Regions from separate parts of the Peribacillus sp. NPDC056705 genome, predicted to be linked through region 1. Evidence: riboswitches for the same ligand, from Rfam matches in the RefSeq annotation. Region 1 holds a riboswitch; the other holds the start of a gene.

Region 1 (3,422 bases):
TTTTGGACTGAATCCGAAATTGGTCCGTGCCATTATCAGGCATATCGTATCGAATGAAAAGATCCTCTCCTTTGATATCTCGGAAGTGAATCCTTCGTTGGATGAAAATAATATAACCGTTACATTGGCAGCACATTTAATAAATGAGGTTTTACTTCATTTTAAATAATGAATGGCTTTCCTAAAATGCCATCTCCATAATCATCTATCTGTATTGAAGCGAAAAACCTTTTACAGCGCCTGACTGTCCATGATTCATTCATGGGCAGTCTTTTTTACGCCGCCAATTCAAGGATTCATGCTCCCGGGCTTTGTTCGACTAACCCTTTAAGGTGTAAAGGAACCTCCATGCTGCCTCTTCATTAGAAGATTAACCATGACTCTGCCAGAGTTCAATACTGATACTTGTGGATTTTTAGTTTATAATAACAACCATCTAGCCTATTGAGGGGGGATTCCATGAATGAATATAAAGTAACGGTAAGGAATGGCAGTACCTTGATTTTGTCGGAAATCATTAAAGCTGAAGATGAAAGAGAAGTCCTTGGCACCCTTTTGATTTCCAGCGAATTATTTAATCAGCCATTTACCGACATCAGGATTTTAGAACACTGATTTGTGCCTGCTTGTTCCATTTGTTACACTGTAATAAATCTTAATACGGTAGGCGATATTATGTGTGGACGTTTCACCCTTTTCACTGACATTGAAGAAATAAAAGATCGGTTTGATATACAAGGATCATTTGATGAGGAATACCAATTCAGCTACAATATTGCTCCCTCCCAATCCGTGTTATCCGTCATTAATGACGGGGCAATGAACCGACTTGGATATCTTCGGTGGGGACTCATTCCATTCTGGGCAAAAGACGAAAAAGTTGGCTATAAAATGATCAATGCCAGAGCGGAAACCATTGCAGAGAAAGCAAGCTTCAAGAATGCGTATAAGAAGAAGAGATGCTTGATAATCGCTGACTCATTTTACGAATGGAAAAAGACACCAGAAAGAAAAATACCGATGCGAATAAAAATGAAGAATCATGCTCCATTTGGAATGGCCGGTATATGGGAATCCTGGAAATCTCCCGAAGGCCTCAGCATTTACACGTGCTCCGTTATAACAACCGTTCCTAATGAGCTGATGACCAGCATTCATGATCGTATGCCTGTAATCCTTAAACCAGAAGATGAAAAAGATTGGTTGAATCCATCCATTAATGATCCTGCATATCTGCAGCAGTATTTAAAGTCATTCGACTCAGAACAAATGGAAGCTTTTGAGGTATCGACTGATGTGAACTCGACTAAAAAAAATTCACCTAATCTAATACAACAAATTTGCTGAGAGGTCATTAGACCTCTTTTTATATTAATTCCGCCCGGATAAATATCAGTGGAAGACTCATTGTACTGATTAACTGCAAACAGTAAGAAGTGCATGTGAATACTATAAAACTAAACCTTGCGAAAATAGACAAAATGCTGTACTCTTATATTTGCTTTTCAAAACGACTTCGATGTCGCTTTAACAAACACAGATGGTTACAGCAAGTTTCCAGTTTGGTACTTTTCTGACAGGTATCGTAATAGTTGATAAATTATATAATTTTGATCTTCTTATCAAGAGAGACGGAGGGACTGGCCCGAAGATGTCTCGGCAGCGGACTTAATGGGAGTGCTGTGCCAAATCCAGCAGGCTGATTTTCGCCTGAAAGATAAGGAGGGTGTTTTTTATAAATTAAAAGACCTCTTCTTGTTTTAATAGAAGGGGTCTTTTTTATGCTGACAGCTGTTTTTTTTTGCTATAGCTCCATCACTGGATAATCAAGCTCAAATTGGCGTTATTTGCGAAAACTGTTAAAAGAATAAAGGCTATGACACATGTCATGGGAAAAATAAAAAGAGGTGTACATCATGAGTGCAAACAATAAAGGGAATCCATGGGCATTGATTCCATTTGTCGTATTTTTAATTTTATTTATAGGGTCCGGAATCGTCACTAAAGATTTTTATTCATTTCCGGTGATTGTAGCCATTTCTATTGCATCAGCAGCTGCATTGGCAATGAATCGGAAAGAAAGTTTCAATCAAAAGGTTGATATTTTCTGTAAAGGTGCCGGTGACGCTAATATTATGTTAATGGTAATCATTTTCCTTTTAGCCGGCGCTTTTTCCGAAGTTGCGAATGGTATGGGGGCAGTTGAATCAACCGTGAATCTTGCCTTAGCGGTTTTTCCGCAAAATCTTTTAATGGTAGGGATATTCATTATCGCTTGTTTTATTTCCCTATCTATGGGAACGAGCATGGGAACGATTGTAGCCCTAGCACCTATCGGGGTGGGAATTAGCGAGCAAACCGATATTTCGCTTGCCCTCTCAATGGCGGCCGTTATTGGTGGTGCGATGTTTGGGGATAACCTATCCTTCATTTCAGATACGACAATCGCTGCAGTTCGAACACAGGGAACGAAAATGAAGGATAAGTTTAAGGTGAATTTTTTCATCGTTTTACCTGCGGCCATCATCACATGTGCTATCCTAGGAATATTAACGATGGGTGAACAAGCCGACATCACCCAAAATTCTTATAATTGGGTGAAGATTCTTCCATACCTTTGCGTATTGATCACTGCATTGGCAGGAGTCAATGTGTTCCTGGTCCTATCCATCGGAATCGTCCTTGCCGGAATTATCGGCTTGGCGGATGGAAGTTATCAACCGTTGGGTGTCATTCAAAAAGTTGGTGAGGGAATGGCGGGAATGTATGAAATCTCCTTCCTTGCCATTTTAATTGCAGGTATGGTTGCTGTAATCAAACATAATGGTGGCATCGATTATCTACTCCACCTCGTGACACGAAATAGCAAATCAAAAAAAGGGGCGGAATTCAGCATTGCCGGGCTTGTTGGTTTGACGAACCTTTCAACGGCAAATAACACGATTTCGATTATCATTGCCGGGCCACTTGCCAAAAACATCGCTGAAAAGTATGGGATTGATCCGCGTAAATCGGCGAGCATCCTTGACGTTTTTGCCTGTTGTATCCAAGGGGTGATTCCATATGGGGCACAGCTGCTTGTTGCAGCAGGGGTAGCAAAGATCTCTCCCATAAGCATCTTGCCGTATTCATATTACCCAATACTAATTGGACTTTGTGGAGTCGTTGCCATCTTGATTGGTTATCCACGGTTTCAGTCGGGAAATGATGAATCGAAGAAACGGACTTATTAAAAAGAGGATAATAATGAAAAAAACACCCTGAATCATTGGATACAGGGTGTTTTCTGTATGGGTGAAATCTTCCCACTTATGTCAGTATAAGTGTTCATAAAGTAATCAATTCATCTGCTAGGGATTTCTTTAATTTATGGTAAACAACTTATTTCATAACCAAAATAACTGCTTCATTCCGGTTCATAT
Region 2 (3,422 bases), on a different contig from region 1:
TTCCCCTATTAAACGATATCCCATAATTCAGTTTTGGAAGTGGTGATTGACGATGCTCCAGCATCGAGGGCATTCAGGACTTCATCCGAAGTACGAATGAGGCCGCCTGCAAAAATCGGTGTCTGCAATCGTTCCTTCACTTCTTTTATCATCCATGGCATGGCGCCCGGCAATACTTCGATATAATCCGGCTTGGTTTTCTGCACCAGCTTATAACTTTTCTCAAGCGCATGTGAATCTATTAAAAAGATTCGCTGGATGGCAATGACCCCCTTTTGCTTCGCCTTCAATATAACGTTTGATTTAGTCGAAATCAGCCCATATGGATTATATTCCTGACAAATGAATTCTGTCGCGTACTCATCACTTCTTATGCCATGGATCAAATCGACATGGTATATCATTTTCTTATTATGCTGCTTTGCCATCATACTTACGTTTTTCAATTGTGATATATGCAAATCAAGAAACACACCTATTTCATAGGAACTCTCTAAAAATCTTTCGAAATCCTTCATGCTTGCTGAAGCAGGCAAAATCTTCTGATCCATCATTATCCTCCTCATTCCCAGAAAAACTCAAAACTTCAAGTCATTTAGTATATTTTAAAGAGCTTGATTTATCAAACACATTTTTTATGACCCATATCACCATAACACTATCATACCTGGCACTCCCTTTATAGTTTTCGGCTAAGGATGTATGTAAACTCGATCATAAAGTAAGTTTCATTTTCAATGCACCTTGGACGAGTTCATACGATTTAATTGTGCCAACGGGAATTTTTCTCACGATGTTCCAGGCATTAACATTCATTTTGATCGTTCTTTTTTCAAATTCAAAAAATGGCGGTCTGTTAAATATCCTTTGGTTGATGAATTTCCTGTCAATTGGTTCCATTTCCACTAATTCAAATAAAATCGTTCTTTTTTCCACAGAAACCGGTTTTAATGTAATCCGGAAAGCTACGTTTTTCTTAAACATCATTTTTTTCACTTCCGTCGTTCCGGAAAGCACGATATGTTTTGGCGTAATCTCGACTTTAATATCCTGACCATCTGATTTCCTTCTTATGATTTTCTCTATCATGGCTTCAGTTAAAGTTATCGTTATGCCATTTTTGAATGGACTGAATGTACTCATCCTTGCATTCCCCCCCTGCCGCTCATATGAATCTTCGGTTATAGCATATGCCGGGTTCCCTGATGTAGTAACACATATCAATAATCGGTATATTCAAAATCTTCCACCTTCAACCCTTGACCTTTATAAAAACTACCTGTATAGTCATAATTAATTTAATAGACAACTCTTATCCAGAGAGGTGGAGGGACTGGCCCTTTGATGCCTCAGCAACAGACTGATCATGTACTGTGCTAATTCCAGAAGTGTAAAAACTTGAAGATAAGAAGAGTGTATAGCTTGGTTGCCAACACCTCTTCTTATTTTTAAGAAGAGGTTTTTTATTTTTGGCTCTTTTCGTAAAGATTGTTGTTTTTAAAATGAAACGATTTAAGGTTGATCGGAGCGGAAGTGCGAGACTCCTGCGGGAGCAGCGGGACAGGTGAGACCCGCGGAAAGCGGGCATCTGGAGGGGAAATCAACCACACCTCACTACTTGGTAAATAGCAACAAAGTATGCGAAAACAGCCTTATTTTTAAAAGGAAAGAAGGAATGCAACATGTCCATCACATTAACGAAAGCACCATTCAGGGCCGATCACGTCGGAAGTTTATTAAGACCAGAACGTTTACATGTTGCCAGAAAGCAATTTAAGGAAGGTACCATTTCAGCAGAGCTGCTTCGTGAAGTTGAAACCGAAGAAATCAATCGGATTGTCGAAAAACAAATTGAAGTTGGATTGGAAGCCGTGACGGACGGTGAGTTCAGACGTACATGGTGGCACTTTGACTTCCTCGAACATTTAAATGGAATCGAGGGATATGTGACTGAAAAAGGGCTCACGTTCGATGGTGTGGAAACAGAGAGATATAACGTTCGCAATACCGGGAAGGTTTCATTCAATCCTGACCATCCTTTCATTCGTGACTTCATTGAATTGAACAAAATCGTGAACGGACGCGCCGTTGCCAAGCAAACCATTCCCAGTCCGAATCAATTATTTGCTGTAGGCATTCATAATGAAGACATCTACCCTGATATTGAAGACTATGCAAATGATATCATCAAAGCATATCAGCATGCTTTGAAGGCCTTTTATGAAGCTGGTGTGCGTTATCTTCAATTGGATGATGTATATATTGCCAGACTTTCAGCTCCGGATTTCCAGTTCAAAGATGGAAAATATACGAGGGAACAGTTAATCGATCTTGCACTTCGCGTAATTAATGGCGCATTGGAAGGCAAACCAGAAGACCTTGTCGTCACAACACACCTATGCCGTGGGAACTACCAGTCGACTTGGGCATTTGAAGGAAGCTATGCCCGTATCGCCCCAACTTTATTGGCTAAAGAAAAGGTGGATGGATTTTTCTTGGAATATGATGATCAACGCTCAGGGGATTTCAAACCATTGGAATACATTCCAAATGGCGGTGCACAGGTCGTACTGGGTGTCGTCACTTCAAAAAATGGGGAAATTGAAGACAAGGAAGCTGTTAAGGCACGCATTAAAGAGGCCTCGCACTTCGTTCCTCTCGAACAATTATGCTTAAGCCCGCAATGCGGCTTCGCCTCCACCCATCACGGCAACAAGCTGACCGAAGAACAGCAATGGGAAAAGCTGAAATTCGTCGTTGATGTAGCAAAAGAAGTATGGGAATGATTTTTTAGCGGAGACTTTACTCCATTCGAACAATCTAATCGGCATCAATATAAGCGTGCCGATTAGGTTTATAATAAAAAACGTAAAAGACATTCTTCCAAAAATCCGAGAACAAAAAAAGAACGGCCACCAGCACCTCCCTTTTTTACTTGCAGCTATCATCATCATCATCCATTTTCTTCACAAATATATCATCCGTCACCCTATCTTCCAGCTTGTTCCTCAAGGCCAATTCCGCAGCCTTCCCATCACTAGGCGACCCGTCCGAGAAATACATCGGAAACAACGAGAAGAACATAACATAGAAAGAAAAATAGATGAATTGATACCAGACCACCGAGCTGTCCAGGATATCCTGATACACTAAGCTATAGATGATCAGCATGCTGACTAAATTAAAGATAGCCCCTCCTAAATAGATCAGCGTATTCGTCAATCGATTATCATGTTTCAATCCCTTGAACTCGCAAGTCCCATTCCAAAAATAATATTTCCTCACCTCTATGTTCCGAAAGGCGAAAAGCTTATTGCCACAACCGATCAAGATTTTCTTTTCTGATCCCCCAAAGATCGTGACAAAAAAAATATGCCCGCTCAAATGTATCAGCGTAACGATCGGCATGATCAAAAAAAAGG

The links. Region 1 has a riboswitch for S-adenosylmethionine ahead of ACFRAK_RS24545 (Na+/H+ antiporter NhaC family protein). Riboswitches for the same ligand answer to the same signal wherever they lie in the genome.
Region 2: it holds a riboswitch for S-adenosylmethionine, as region 1 does, so the genes downstream of both, ACFRAK_RS24860 (5-methyltetrahydropteroyltriglutamate--homocysteine S-methyltransferase) here and ACFRAK_RS24545 (Na+/H+ antiporter NhaC family protein) in region 1, are expected to answer to the same signal.

Annotation. Positions count from the first base shown of each region.
Region 1 is NZ_JBHTYI010000037.1:34,185-37,606, forward strand. Features, by position in the region: gene hutG (formimidoylglutamase) at 1-169, shown strand, start outside; gene ACFRAK_RS24535 (hypothetical protein) at 460-615, shown strand; gene ACFRAK_RS24540 (SOS response-associated peptidase) at 676-1,347, shown strand; SAM riboswitch class I at 1,617-1,724, shown strand; gene ACFRAK_RS24545 (Na+/H+ antiporter NhaC family protein) at 1,917-3,233, shown strand.
Region 2 is NZ_JBHTYI010000039.1:21,792-25,213, forward strand. Features, by position in the region: gene ACFRAK_RS24850 (glycerol-3-phosphate responsive antiterminator) at 9-551, opposite strand; gene ACFRAK_RS24855 (hypothetical protein) at 715-1,143, opposite strand; SAM riboswitch class I at 1,310-1,411, shown strand; gene ACFRAK_RS24860 (5-methyltetrahydropteroyltriglutamate--homocysteine S-methyltransferase) at 1,683-2,786, shown strand; gene ACFRAK_RS24865 (hypothetical protein) at 2,932-3,422, opposite strand, start outside.